DNA from 2 places in the Lactobacillus sp. ESL0703 genome. Region 2 is predicted to be linked to the other one. Evidence: predicted binding sites of a transcription regulator. Region 2 holds the regulator's gene; the other holds the start of a gene.
What was found. Region 2 encodes LexA, which represses DNA repair genes until DNA is damaged. Its sites were predicted from a motif close to CNAACANNTGTTNG; they were not measured.
Positions count from the first base shown of each region.

Region 1: the regulator LexA is predicted to act here: its motif matches at 5,611-5,624, upstream of recA (recombinase RecA).

Region 1 is NZ_JAQTIB010000004.1:135,252-142,857, reverse strand. Features, by position in the region: gene PT278_RS06890 (MraY family glycosyltransferase) at 1-418, opposite strand, end outside; gene PT278_RS06885 (BspA family leucine-rich repeat surface protein) at 567-2,507, opposite strand; gene rny (ribonuclease Y) at 2,673-4,304, opposite strand; gene recA (recombinase RecA) at 4,436-5,542, opposite strand; gene pgsA (CDP-diacylglycerol--glycerol-3-phosphate 3-phosphatidyltransferase) at 5,817-6,377, opposite strand; gene PT278_RS06865 (RodZ family helix-turn-helix domain-containing protein) at 6,406-7,479, opposite strand; gene PT278_RS06860 (SDR family NAD(P)-dependent oxidoreductase) at 7,547-7,606, opposite strand, start outside.
Region 2 is NZ_JAQTIB010000001.1:138,959-146,564, forward strand. Features, by position in the region: gene ffh (signal recognition particle protein) at 1-11, shown strand, start outside; gene rpsP (30S ribosomal protein S16) at 95-367, shown strand; gene rimM (ribosome maturation factor RimM) at 440-955, shown strand; gene trmD (tRNA (guanosine(37)-N1)-methyltransferase TrmD) at 945-1,661, shown strand; gene rplS (50S ribosomal protein L19) at 1,785-2,132, shown strand; gene PT278_RS00560 (nucleoside phosphorylase) at 2,238-3,002, shown strand; gene PT278_RS00565 (uracil-DNA glycosylase) at 3,187-3,837, shown strand; gene lexA (transcriptional repressor LexA) at 3,861-4,484, opposite strand; gene PT278_RS00575 (DUF896 domain-containing protein) at 4,629-4,877, shown strand; gene PT278_RS00580 (YneF family protein) at 4,948-5,166, shown strand; gene PT278_RS00585 (ABC transporter transmembrane domain-containing protein) at 5,242-6,996, shown strand; gene PT278_RS00590 (ABC transporter ATP-binding protein) at 6,998-7,606, shown strand, end outside.

The DNA.
Region 1 (7,606 bases), on a different contig from region 2:
GCAGGCTCCACCAGCCCAAATTAATTTGCTTATTGATAAACGGAACGTTAAGGACATTCATCTTAATACCGCCCAAAAAGTAAATTACTAGCGCGCCAACAAAAATACCAAACATTTTTTGCCGGGGTTTTAATTCTAAAATATCATCAATCATCCCGGTCAATACAACCACACTTGATGCCAGCAAAATGCTGAATGACTCATGAGTGGGAAATTGTTCCCGCAATAGCACGAAAACCCCAATATTAAAGGTTACAAAAATACCGAGCCCGCCTAAAGTTGGCATTGGAGTTTTATTTACGCGTCTGGCATTAGGATTATCAACCGCACCAAGCACAAAGGCCAATCTTCTGATGAACGGCGTAATGGCTGCCTGAATGATTACCAAAAAGAATAATTCAACAATAATTTTAAACATAATTTGGCTACTTTCATAATTTAGTTGCTTTTAATTATACAGGCTTGGGCAAAAATGCACAAATTAGGCTATCCAACGAAAAAAGCAAAAAATCTCTATTAGAAAAATTTTCTAATAGAGATTTGTATTTAAGCTAAAGATAAAAAAACTAATCGTTAGCTATTACCGTATTAAACATGTTGTAATGGTTACTTGCATTACCATTCAAACCATCATTAATTGAGCTAAAGTCAAAATGATCGATCCCAGAAATTGGACCTGGTACCTTATGGAACATTGCAACCATGCTCGTAACATTATGTGTATTAAAATTGCTGACATCAAGATTTCTTAAACTAATGTCATCATGGAACATACTTGCCATCGAAGTAACCTTACTAGTATTAAAACTACTTACATCAACACTAGTTAAGCTCTCATTAAACGCAAACATTTGATGCATATCAGTTACATTTGAAGTATCAAAGTTGCTTACATCTAAATTGGAAACCTGTTGATCATTAGCAAACATATCTGACATATCAGTTACATTACTGGTATTGAAATGACTTACATCTATATTAGTTACATGAATATTATCCACAAACATATGATCCATATCAGTTACATTACTAGTATCAAAACTGCTTAAATCTAAATTCTTAGAAGCTTTATACCCACAAAACATATAAGACATGTCTCTTACTTTACCAGTATTAAACTTGCTTACATCTAAACTAGTTAACGAATGATCAAAAGTAAACATGCTTGCCATATTAGTTACATTTTTTGTATCAAAGCTACTAATGCTTAAATTCCTCAAGCTTGTATCATGAGCAAACATATACGCCATATCAGTTACATTACTAGTATCGAAATTACTTAGATCTAGATTTGTTAAACTACCATTAATTGTACGATCATCATAATCAGCACCATTATCGGAATCCACCATATCAAACATACTGGACATATCTGTTACATTACTAGTATTAAAATTACTCAAGTCCAAACTTTGCAGACTAATATCTCCACCAAACATGTAGGACATGTCCGTTGTCTTACTAGTATCAACTTTATTTAAGCCTTTGATTTCAGTAACATTTTCTAAGCCTTCAAACATTTGACTTGCATCTGAAGGAAAGCTAACTTTTGAATCAATACTTATTGTTTGAATATCATTAGGATCAATTTTCATATTACTTACTGAGGTTGTAATAGTATCTTCATTAGACAAAGTATTGCCATCTTTGCCAGCAGCAATATGCAAGGCCTTGGTACTTGGATCATAAGTTAGATCACACTGACCACTTACACCCTTTTTAATATCAGAAGATGTTGAACTACTGCTATTTGATGAGCTCGAACTACTTGAACCACCGTTGTTTACTGGTGGTTGCGGCTTAGAATTATCTGACGAACCTGAACTAATTGATGAACCAGTACCTGTTGAACTACCATCATTTGTTACGTTTGAACTATTGGAACTACTTGAGCTAGGTGTATTACTTGGCTTCGAAGAATCAGTCTCAGCAGGATTTTGTGTAGACGTGTTGCTATTGCTTAATATTACATTCTCCATCAAAACATACTTACCATTTCCTAATGCATAGTATGTCTTTCCTTTAATCGTTTTAGTACCGTAAGTATAAACGGTCTTACCAGATTTTAAAACTGTTTTATCAGCACGCTTACCATTCTTAGTGTATAAATATGAATCTTTTGCAACTTTGGCACTCTTAGCTATTTTTACATGACTTGCTAGTACATACTTGCCATGACCTAAAGAATAGTATGCTTTTCCTTTAATAGTTTTATTCCCATAAATTTTAACCGTTTTACCATTCTTTAGAGCTTTTTTATTAGCACGTTTCCCCGACTTATTGTAAAGATAAGTTTTCTTGGTTACTTTCGCAATTTGAACCGAACTTGTAGCCTTTTTAGTACTTGCTTGTGTACTTGTTGGCACTGCTGCATGAACCTGATTAATTGTTGTCAGACCACCAATCGTACTGGCAATTACTGCTGCACCAACCATTAAGTTACGGCTAGACTTTTTACTATTCTTCAAAAAAGCCTTAATTAACCGTTTCCTATTATTAAACTGCATATTAGCATCCTCCTAAATTAAATTATTTTCTACATATTTAATAATAATCTTTTTTTTTTTTAATCAACAAGAATTAAGACTTTCATATAGCAAAATAATGAAAATAACAAATAAATAATTAATAGCACGAAAAAAGCTAGGTTCTTACGAATCTAGCTTTTAACTTTATTTTGCAACTGCTACAACCCGTTTTTCACGGATCACGGTAATTTTAATATTACCAGGATAATCGAGTTCTTTTTCAACTTGATTCCGAATATCACGTGCCAAAACGGTAATTCGATCATCTGAAATCTTCTCTGGCTCTACCATGACCCGAACTTCACGTCCAGCCTGAATGGCATAAGCCTGTTTGACTCCATCGTACCGTTTAGCAATCTGCTCAAGTTCGGTCAACCGTCTAATATAGTTTTCCAAACTTTCGCTTCTAGCACCTGGTCTTGCCGAAGAAAGCGTATCTGCTGCAACAACTAGTTCAGCAATAAACGACAACTTCGGCACATCCCCGTGGTGGGCTGCAATTGCGTTAACAACAACATCTGATTCATGATACTTCCGTGCTAATTCCACACCAATTTCAACGTGTGAACCTTCAATATCATGATCGATGGCTTTTCCAATATCGTGTAATAATCCCGCGCGTACCGCTAATTTTTCATTTAATCCCAATTCTGCTGCCATTGTGCCGGCAAGCTTAGCTACCTCAATTGAGTGACCCAGTACATTCTGTCCGTATGAAGTACGATACTTCAAGCGTCCAAGCGTCTTAACCAATTCAGGATTCATTCTGTGAATCCCAAGTTCCATTAATGCGCTTTCACCAGCCTCATAAATATCGTCATTGACTTCTTTACGCGCCTTGTCGACTGTTTCCTCAATGCGAGCAGGATGAATCCGACCGTCTTTAACCAGCCGTTCCATTGCCCGTTTAGCAATCTCACGTCTAATCGCGTCAAACCCACTAAGAGTAACAACCTTTGGTGTATCATCAATAATTAAATCAATTCCTGTTAGCGCTTCAAATGAACGAATATTCCGACCTTCACGTCCGATAATTCGTCCCTTCATCTCCTCATTAGGCAAATCAACCACAGATACAGTAGTCTCGGCAACTGTATCTGCCGAACTACTCTGAATCGCATCAATGATTATTTGACGAGCATAATGGTCAGCTTTAGCAGCCACCTCTTCATTACTGGTCTTAATCATTGTTGCCCGCTCCTTGACTAGCTGATCGGCTAATTGGTCCAAAACCAACTTCTTAGCCTGTTGCTTGTCCAGGTGCGCAACTTCATACAATTTCTGTTGTCTTTGATCGACTAATTCAGCAGCAGCCTTAACTTTGACATCAAGTTCTTCCTGCTGCTTCTGCAATTGATCCTTTTTTTGATTGAGTCCATCCTCTTGCTCTTTAAGTAAAGAATTCCGGTGATCGAGGGTATCTTCTCGTTGTTTCAAACGATTATTGTCACGCGCAATCTCATCACGCTTAACATTTAATTCGTCTTCTACTTTTTGCCGATAATCCTGAATTTTTTCTTGAGCTTCGAGAATTTTCTCTTTTTTAGAGTTTTCAGCACTCTGCTTTAAGGCTTCTGTTGCCTGCTTTTGGGCATTAACTTCAGTCCTTGCAGCAGCAACCTGTGCTTTTGCATCGGTTAAAATATGGTCGGCATCATTTTGCGCATTTTGGGCATTTTTCTCCCAAATGTTCTTACGAATTGCGTAACCAATTCCTAACCCAATTATAATTGAAATAATAGCAACCGCGACGGGAATCAAAATTATATTTGTCATGATTACTATCGCCTTTTTTATTTTTTAGATTATTCACACAATATTAATGATAAAGAACCACGGCACACATGTCAATGAACAAGAAAAAAACCTTGCCTCAAATTCCGAGGTCAAGGTCAATTTCTTCAACTCTATTCGCTTTTGTTATCGGCTTCTTTTTGAGAAGAATCCTTAGTTGCAGTTTCATCTTTTGGCTTGTTAGCCTTAACTTTTTCTGGATCTTCACGATCAGCGATTGATTTTTCATCAATACCATAAGCTTCTCGAACCTGATGTTGAATATCATCATAAATATCTTGGTGTTCTTCAAGATATTTTTTGGCATTTTCGCGACCTTGGCCGATCCGCTCATTATTGTATGAATACCACGAACCCGCCTTAGCAATAATGTCCTTATCAGCTGCCATATCAAGTAATTCCCCACTTTGAGAAATCCCTTGACCATACATCATGTCGACTTCAGCAACTTTAAATGGCGGCGCAACCTTATTCTTAACCACCTTAATTTTTACCCGGTTACCAGTAATGTCGCCGCCAGTCTGTTTAATCTTTTCAGCCCGTCTAATTTCCAAACGAATGGTTGAATAAAACTTCAGGGCGCGACCACCAGGCGTAGTTTCAGGATTACCGAACATAATACCAACTTTTTCCCGAATTTGATTAATAAAAATCGCAATGGTCTTGGTCTTATTAATATTACCGGAAAGCTTCCGCAATGCCTGACTCATTAATCGTGCCTGCAAGCCCACGTGACTGTCCCCAATGTCACCATCAATTTCAGCTTGTGGTACCAATGCAGCAACAGAATCGACAATTAAAATATCAATTGCCCCACTGGCGATTAAAGTATCCGCAATCTGCAAGCCTTCTTCACCAGTATTTGGCTGTGACAAAATAAGCGCGTCAACGTCAACACCTAAAGCTTGGGCATAAGCTGGGTCCATTGCGTTTTCAGCATCAATATAAGCAGCCGTACCGCCGCGTTTTTGCACTTCGGCAACAGCATGCAAAGCAACCGTCGTCTTACCAGAAGATTCAGGTCCATAAATTTCAATAATTCTTCCTCGTGGGTAACCGCCAACACCTAAAGCCGCATCAAGTGCCAGCGAACCGGACGGAACCGTCGAAATTTCAGTATCAGCCTTGTCGCCCATCCGCATTACGGCGCCTTTACCAAAATTCTTTTCAATTTTTTTCAATGCACTTTCCAGTGCTTTTTGTTTTTCGTCTTTGGCCAAGCGATTTTCCTCCTCTAATTAATACCCATTAATTATACTTTGATTTCTTGTTTATTTGCAAGGAAAACCGAACAAATGTTTATTCTTTTATCCCGCATTATTAAATACGCCAAAATTATCTTTTTTTGCGAAAAAAGTTGCCATTTTTACCAGTTCTAGTAATTTAATGCTAACAAGTAAGAATTAATTAAGCAAAAATGTTGCATCCTTAGGCGATTTTAAAAGCATACAAAAAGACGCTAACCAAGTCAGCGTCTTTTAAATTTATTTATAATTACATTGAGCCCTTAAAAACGCCCCATGAACTATGGAAGTAATCCCAACCTGAATAGATTGTAAAGATTAATGCCAAGTAGAGCAGAATCGTTCCAATATGGTAAAAATCACCAATCAGTAAGAAAATAACTGACAGCATTTGGCAAGTTGTCTTGATCTTACCAGGCATTGCCGCAGCCATTACCTGACCCTTGTTTTCTGCCAAAATCAACCGCAAACCAGTAACTGCAAGCTCACGACAAACAATAATAACTACCACCCAAGCTGGTGCTAATTTTAATTCAACCAGCATAATAAAGGCAGTCATTGTTAACATTTTGTCGGCTAACGGATCAGCAAACTTACCAAAGTTGGTTACCATATTACGCGAACGGGCAATGTGACCATCAAACCAATCAGTTGCTGAAGCTATGGCAAACACAACTGCGGCGATTACTAACCGCCAATAGACTGTACTGCCGGCAACTTGGACACTTGCATCACCGCCAAACATGACGATTAACACGAAGACTGGGATTAAAAATATTCTAAAAACAGTTAATTTATTGGGTAAATTCATTCTCTACTACTTCTCCTATATTCGATAATTATCTGCCATTGTTAGTGGTTGAAGAGTGAGTTGAACTATCAGACTGACTGCCATTATTAGTAGTATTAGTCTGGTTATTGCTCTGACCATTATTTTGGGTAGTTTGATTATGCTCTGCAGTATTATTAGTAGTCGTACTATGTGTAGTCTGATTGTTTGAACTATTAGTAGATTGACTAGAATTAGAACTTGAACCAGTTGTACCGCTATTGGTATTTGTCCGGTTACTTTGAGTTGAATTTGATTGACTTGTAGTTTGACTACGTTGTTTGCCAATCAATAATGTCAAACTCAAACTGCCATTTTGGGCATCATATGGTACTTTCTTGCCGCCAACAGTTACCTTAGTTCCTGACGCATTGCTCAGCGTAACGCTAACATTTTGGGCATCAGTAGGAATGGCAATTGTTTGCTTTTGTCCAGCTGCTAAAGTTTGAGATGCTTGTCTAACACCATTAACAGAAATCGTGACTGTAATACTTTGGTCACCAGCACGCACAACTAAATTACGATTATTCTTCAAGCCAGTAACTTGGAATTGGTTGGCAGCTAATTCCTTAATCTTGACTGGATTAACTGCAACTGGCTTCTTTTTCTTAGCTTTATTGGTATTTTCTGAAGAAATCGAAACCCCATTATCTGGGTTAGTAGTTTGATTATGACTTGCTGAAAAATGGGCGTACACCACATAACAAACCAAAATCACAACAATTACTCCCAGACCAACAATAATCCGTGGTAAATAATTCTTCCACAATTTCTTTTTGTTGCTGGTTGTCTTACGAACTTCTTCGCTCTTATTATCAATCGAATCTTCAACGTATTCGTCTGGTTGGGCTGCAGGAACTTCTTGATGGTATTCGCTTAATAACTGTTTACCATCCAAGCCGACAATCTGTGCATATTGTCTAATAAAGGCCCGCACATAAAAATCACCAGGGAGTTTATCAAAATCATTCTGTTCAATTGCCGTCAGATATCTACCTTGAATTTTGGTTGCTTTTTCAATATCTGCAATTGAAAGTCCCTTTGCCTCTCTGGCACTGCGTAATTTATCTCCGATATCTGCCATAGTTACCTCTTCAAAAATTCTCCACTAACAACTAGAGTATAACATATACTACTACTTTTTTTCACACTTATAACAGCCAGCCACCGCTGACATAAATCGTCTGACCTGTTAAATAGCCAGAACGAAG
Region 2 (7,606 bases):
ATCACTCATAATTACCTGTTAAGTAAAAACACTTTACACCTGCTTGAAAAAATGCTATATTATTAATCGTTAAGTTTTAGGAGGATATTAATTTATGTCAGTAAAAATTCGTATGCGCCGCATGGGTGCTAAAAGAAAGCCTTTCTACAGAATCGTTGTTGCAGACTCAAGAATGCCACGCGATGGTCGTTTCATCGAAGAAGTAGGTTTTTACAACCCAGTTGCAGAACCAAAGCAATTAAAGCTTGATGAAGACAAAATCTTTGAATGGCTTAAGAAGGGTGCACAACCTTCAGACACTGTTAGATCACTTCTTTCAGGTGCTGGCTTAATGAAGAAGTTGCACGAATCAAAGCAAAGCAAATAATTAATTTGCAAAGGTAGAAAGTTTGAAGTTAGAAGCTTCAAACTTTTTTCTTACTTAGATTTAGGAGGGCAAATGCAATATTATGATGTAGCGCAGATTGTGACAACACACGGACTGAAGGGTGAGGTTAAGGTTAACTTGATAACTGACTTTCCCGGGGAACGCTTTTCTGCTGGCAGTAAATTAACTCTCAAAGACGATCAAGACCGTGTCTTAACAGTCACAAGCGGGCGGCCATTTAAGCAGTCGTGGCTGGTTCAGTTTGCGGAAGTTACCGATATCGATCAAGCTGAAAAATTAAAGGGCAAAACCTTGGTTGTAAGTGAAGATGCTCAACACGACTTGCCCGATGGGGTTTATTATTATCGTGATATTCTTGGCTGCACAGTTTTAGATAATCAAACTGGCGAAATTTTGGGGAAAATCACCGATATTATGTCTCCTGGTGCTAACGATGTCTGGCAGGTAACCGAAGAATCAGGCAAGGAATACCTAATTCCTTATATTGATGATGTGGTTAAAAAAGTCGATATTGCTGCTAAAGAGGTTTATGTTGAATTAATGGAGGGTCTGCGCGATGAAGATTAACGTGTTAACGCTTTTTCCAGATATGTTTACCCCACTGCAGACTTCAATGCTGGGGCGCGGATTAGAAGACGGTAAATGGGCACTTAATCTAGTTAATTTTCGCGATTTTACCAGTGATGTGCACCATCACGTTGATGATACACCGTATGGCGGCGGCGCGGGAATGGTCTTACAAATTATGCCGATTAAGAAGGCATTGGATTCACTGACTAATAAGGGTAAAGTGATTATTACTGCACCGCAGGGCCAAACCTTCAACCAGCAAACGGCTCAACGCTGGTCTAATGAAGAAAATCTAACTTTTATTTGTGGTCATTATGAGGGCTTTGACCAACGAATTTATGATTTGGCTGATGAAACTGTTTCAATTGGTGATTATGTCTTAACCGGCGGCGAATTACCAACCATGAGTATGATTGATGCAACAGTGCGGCTGCTTCCGGGGATTTTGGGTAATGCAGCTTCCCCAGTTGAAGAAAGTTTCTCTCATGGATTACTTGAATATCCGCAGTATACGAGACCGGTCGACTTTGAAGGCTTGAAGGTGCCGGAAGTATTGACCTCAGGCAACCACCAAAAAATTGCCGAATGGCGGCACAAAGAAGCACTTAGAGCAACTTATTTAGCTCGGCCAGATATGCTCGAAAATTATGATTTGAGTGCTCAAGAACGGGACTGGCTTGCTGAATTTAAAAAAGAGGATTAAGCTTGCGTTAATACGGCGAATTTGCTAAGATATTAAAGGTGTTGGCATTTAGCTGCACTAAGAGTTATGGGTGTTCCGCTGGCGCAGGTAGCGTTGATGAATGCCGCAAGAGGAGAAAAAATTATGGATCCATTAATTCAAGAATTGACTAAAGAACAATTACGTGATGATATTCCTGACTTCCGCGCTGGTGACACTGTTCGTGTTCACGTTCGCGTTGTTGAAGGTACTCACGAACGTATTCAGATGTTCGAAGGTGTCGTAATTAAGAGAAAGGGTGCTGGCATTGCTGCAACTTACACTGTTCGTAAGATTGCTTCTGGTGTTGGTGTTGAACGTACTTTCCCAGTTAACGACCCACGTGTTGCTAAGGTTGAAGTATTACGTCACGGTCGTGTACGTCGTGCTAAGCTTTACTACTTACGTGAACGTCATGGTAAGTCTGCAAGAATCGCAGAAAAGCGTCGTTAATTCACGCTTTACCATTGAAAAAGAACCATCTTTTAAAAAAGGTGGTTCTTTTTTTGTTTCCTGTGGTACTATAAAACCATGTTTCTATAATTGGAAGGTGATAAAATGAGTAAACAGTTTTTAATGCAATTTGATTCAAATCCACGTGCAGTATTAGATCCCGATCATGAGCGGACTGAGCTTAATTATCATTTTCCTAAGAAATTATTATTTGCCTTCATTACCTCTGAGGCAATTGCTGAATTTTTGGCAAAACATGAGCACCGCGAAATTGGTGTATTTGAATGCTTTGAAGGGGCAACCAAAATTTATGAGGTGCAATTAGAAAATGAAACAGTCACCTTTTGTCAGGCCAAGATCGGTGCAGCGGCAGCTGTCGAATTGCTTGATTGGTTACTCGGTTATGGTGTGAGGCAGGTCATAGCCATTGGTTCTGCCGGCGTACTGGTTGATTTGCCGGAAAATTACTTTTTGGTGCCAATTAAGGCAATTCGAGATGAAGGAACTTCATTTCATTACGCGTCAGCAGGTAATTTTATTAGTTTAGAAGGTCCTTATTTAGGGCGAGTAGAAGAGCTAATGCAGCAAAATAATTTTAAGGTAAAAGAAGTTACTACTTGGACAACCGATGGCTTTTTCCGAGAAACGCCAGCTAAGGTTAAGCAATTTAAAGAGTTGGGTGCTTCTTGCGTTGAAATGGAATGTGCAGCCTTAGCTGCGTGCGCAAACTTTCGCCAGGTAGATTTTGCGCAAATCTTGTTTACGGCGGACTCTTTAAGTGATTTGGAAAAGCATGAAGACCGCGGCTGGGGCAGGGATGCACATGAACTAGCTTTACAATTAGCTGCACAAATTTTAGCAAAAATCTAGCATAATGCTTGTGAAAATCTGTGGTGTGAAACTGATGTGAAACTACGTTAAATTTCACAAATAAAAATATAAATGCTTAAATATCAATGATTATTTATATTTAAGGTCAAAAAGTTTGTGAAGCAAAACTAGCGAGTAGATGTGGAAACTCGTAAATGTCTTGAAATGAAAGCGATAATACGTGATGAAGTATCCAGAATGGCTGATTAAAAAAGTGCAAAAAAGAGCACAAGGAATGAAATTAGAGGGGCTAAATGAAGGAGCTGGACCGCAACATCCAGCGCTAATGATTGTCGGTGAGGCTCCCGGTCGAGATGAAATTGTCTCGCATGTCCCGTTTCATGGCAGTTCGGGTAAGGAATTAATGAAATCATTGGCATTAATCGGCTTAACTCGCGATGATGTTTATATTACCAGCGTGGTTCGCAGCCGCCCTTATGCAACCAAAACAGTTTTTAGTAAAAAAGAAAACAAGGATGTTATTAAGCATCCGAACCGAAAACCGACTAAAAAAGAAGTATTAGCTCATGCACCATTCTTTGATTATGAGGTTGCCCATGTCCAGCCAAAGATTATTGTCACGGTTGGCGGGACTGCAATTGAACGTTTGCTGGGACCGGGATACAGTATTTCACGTGAACATGGTCAGGTGATTAAGCAGACACCGATTTTGCAATTAAATGCAGCTGAAGATGGTTATGAATGGTCGAAAGAAAAATATACCTTGATTATGGAATATCATCCGGCAGCGGTTTTTTATAATCGCAAGTTAACGGAAACCATTAAAGAAGATTGGCTGGCTTTGAAGCCGTATTTAGACATAGAAAAAGACTAGAATTTAAATTCTAGTCTTTTTGATTAGTTGATATTATTACGGTAAAGACCAACTACCTTACCCAAGATTTGCACTTGGTCAAGGATAATTGGCGCCATCGTATCATTTTCCGGCTGCAGGCGGTAATGATCTTTTTCTTTATAAAATCGTTTGACGGTTGCTTCGTTTTCTTCAGTCATTGCAACCACAATTTCACCATTAATTGCGGAACTTTGCTTGCGGACGATGACATTATCACCATCTAAAATACCAGCATTAATCATGCTTTCGCCGTGAACTTTTAGCATGAACAGGTCACCAGCATCGTTGGCTAAATCTGGCGGCAAGGGAAAGTAATCTTCAACATCTTCAACCGCTAAAATTGGCTGACCGGCAGTAACAATGCCAACAACTGGAATTTCGTTGGGTTTAATACCTAATGCTCTTTTACCTTCTGCTGTGATCTCTAAAGCACGTGGCTTAGTTGCATCTTTAATTAGCAGTCCTTTTCTCTCTAAGCGAGCCAGGTGTCCGTGAACAGTTGACGTAGAAGAAAGATTAACTGCGGCACAAATTTCACGAACAGTTGGGGGAAAACCACGGTCCGCCACGGTTTCATAGATATAGCGTAATATTTCTAATTGTTTAGAATCATGATTAACAGGCATAATTTCTCCCCATTACTATAAGATAAAATTTCTATAAGGTAAGTTTACCAAAGATTTGTGCTAAATACAAACAAACGTTCTAAGAACTAAAACTTTTTTTCTGGTGACAAATAAGGTAGACTTTTTTAATAAGAGGTGTCAAAAATGAATCAAGATAAAGAAAAGCAAACAATTGACCGAATTAATGAACTATACCGTAAGAAAAAGGCGGGTAATCTGACTGAGCAAGAGGAAGAGGAACGCAAGAAGCTGCACCAAGAATTTTTAAAGAATTTCCGGGCTAGTTTTAAGCAAAACGTCGAAGATATGGTAATTATCGATAAAGACGGTAAGGAAGTCACATCTGAAAAGGCTAAAGAGGCACAAAGACGCAAAGGTTTAAGAAAAGATTAATTTTAACCTTTAAATTTTATGCAAGTTTAGGTAAGATATAACTATTGGATATTTTGAGGAGTTAGTTTTTATGAATTTGGCATTAGCAATTGTTTTAATTATTGTTGCGCTATTAGTCGGCTTAATTGGCGGCTTTTACGGTGCAAGATCATACATGAAAAAATATTTTAAGGAAAATCCACCAATCAGTGAAGATATGATTGTTGCGATGATGTCACAAATGGGACAAAAACCTTCTGCAAAGAAGGTTAACCAAGTGATGAACATGATGAAGCATCAAAATAATTAATCTTAAGATTGACTAAAAAGACGGGGATTGTTCCCCGTCTTTTTTTAGTTTGGTGCAAGTCAGATAGGAATAAAGATGGGAATTTTTTTAAAATTAGGTTGGTTTTTTAAAAAGGAAAAGAAGCGCTATTTAATTGGTGTAACCTTTTTAGCACTAACTTCAATCGTAAATTTAGTACCGCCGCGGATTTTAGGTTTGATGGCGGATCAGCTTGACCAAGGTCATATTAGTTGGCTGCAGTATGGCGGATTAATTTTAGCGATTATCGCGGCTGCCCTACTGTTATATGGTTTTCGCTATTTTTGGCGTAAACAAATTTGGGGTGGTGCAGCTGAACTTGAACGGCAATTACGTTCAAAATTGTTTAAACATTTTATGGTAATGGACCAGACATTTTACCAGCGGCACAGAACTGGTGACTTGATGGCGCACGCAACAAATGACGTTTCTGCAATCCAAGATGTTGCTGGGGCTGGTGTTTTGACTTTGGTCGATTCGTTAATTATGGGCGTGTCAACCATGATTGCGATGATTATTTTTGTTGACTGGCGGCTGACAATTGTGGCTTTATTGCCCTTACCATTTTTAGCCTGGGGTGCATGGCAATTGGGTAATCATCTGCATGATGCCTTTGATGAGTCGCAGGCGGCTTTTTCGCGGTTAAATAATAAGACGCAGGAGTCCGTTTCGGGAATGAAAGTTATCAAAACTTTTGGTCAAGGAGACGAAGATACTGCCGCATTTGACCAGATGGTTGATGATACGATCAAGATTAATAAAAAAGTCTTCAAGTGGGATGCTTTGTTTGATCCGCTAGGCACAATTATTATTGGGCTAACATACACAATTACGATTATTTACGGCGGCTTGCTGGTTGTTAACAAGGTTCTAACAATTGGGCAGTTAGTTTCCTTTATTGCCTACATCGGCAACATGGTTTGGCCGATGTTTGCCATTGGCTACCTATTCAATATTTTGGAGCGGGGCAGTGCCAGTTATGACCGGGTTGAAAAATTGCTGGATGAGCAGCCGCAAATTACCGATCAGCATGCCGATGAAAGCCTAACAGCTGACGATTTAGCAGGTGATTTGAATTATCAGATTAATTCGTTTGCTTATCCGGATGAACCACAACTGCCAGTTCTGCACCAAATTGATTTTACCCTTAAAAAAGGCCAGACCTTAGGTCTTGTTGGTAAGGTCGGCTCAGGAAAAACAACGATTATTCAATTGCTTTTGCGCGAATTTGATAAGTATGATGGGCAGATAACGTTAAATGGTTATGATATCAGGACAATTCCGCTCAATGTCCTTTTGCGCCAAATATCTTATGTACCGCAAAATAATTACTTGTTTTCAACGACAATTCAAAAGAATATTGCCTTTTCACAGGCTGATGCGTCTGAGGGTGCAATTATTAATGCTGCCAAAAAGAGTGATCTGCATGAGGATATCTTGCAAATGCCGGCTGGCTACAAGACACTGGTCGGTGAAAACGGGGTTTCGCTTTCTGGAGGGCAAAAGCAACGGATGTCAATTGCACGGGCACTACTGAAGCAAAGTCAGATTTTGGTCTTGGATGATGCTCTGTCGGCAGTTGATGCGCGAACCGAAATGGCAATTTTACAATCATTGCGTAAAGAGCGTGCTGGTAAGACAACAATGATTGCAACTCACCGGTTGACGTCGGTCATGAATGCCGATTTGATTTTGGTTTTAAAAGATGGCGCAATTGTCGAGCGCGGCAGACACGAGCAGCTGCTGGCGGCAGATGGCTGGTATGCGGAAATGTGGCGGCGGCAGGAATTAGAAGAAAAGGTAGGTGAGTAAGATGGATGAACAGAATGAATCGGTTTGGTCCAAAGAGATTCCGGTTAAAGAACAATTTGATATTTTTAAGCGGCTTGTTCGCTTTGTACTGCGCTTTAAAAATGAAATGATTATTGCTGGGATCGGTGCCTTGCTTGTCAGTATTATCAATATCCTGCTGCCGTATGGCTTGCAATTTTTCCTTGATAATTATTTGGTTAAGGCCAATGTTACAACGCAAGTGATTATTTTTGCCGGCTTGTTATATGCTGGCGGCTCAGTTATCAAGGGTATTTTGCAGTTTACGTATGAATACTTTTTTGCGTTGGGATCAGAAAAGTCTCTTGAGGGCTTGCGCGCCGAATTATATAAAAAACTGCATACGTTGGGGATGCGTTATTTTGACCAAACACCAGCTGGTTCAATTGTTTCGCGGGTGACCAATGATACCATGACGTTGAGCAATTTCTTGACAGTTCTATCAAGTGTTGTCTTGTCATTATTTTCAATTGTTTCGGCATTGGTGGCAATGTTTACCACTAATGCCTTTGCTGGGCTTATCATGTTAGCCTTCTTACCAATTTCCTTACTGGTTATTTGGCAATACTCCAAGCGCAGTTCCAAACTTTAC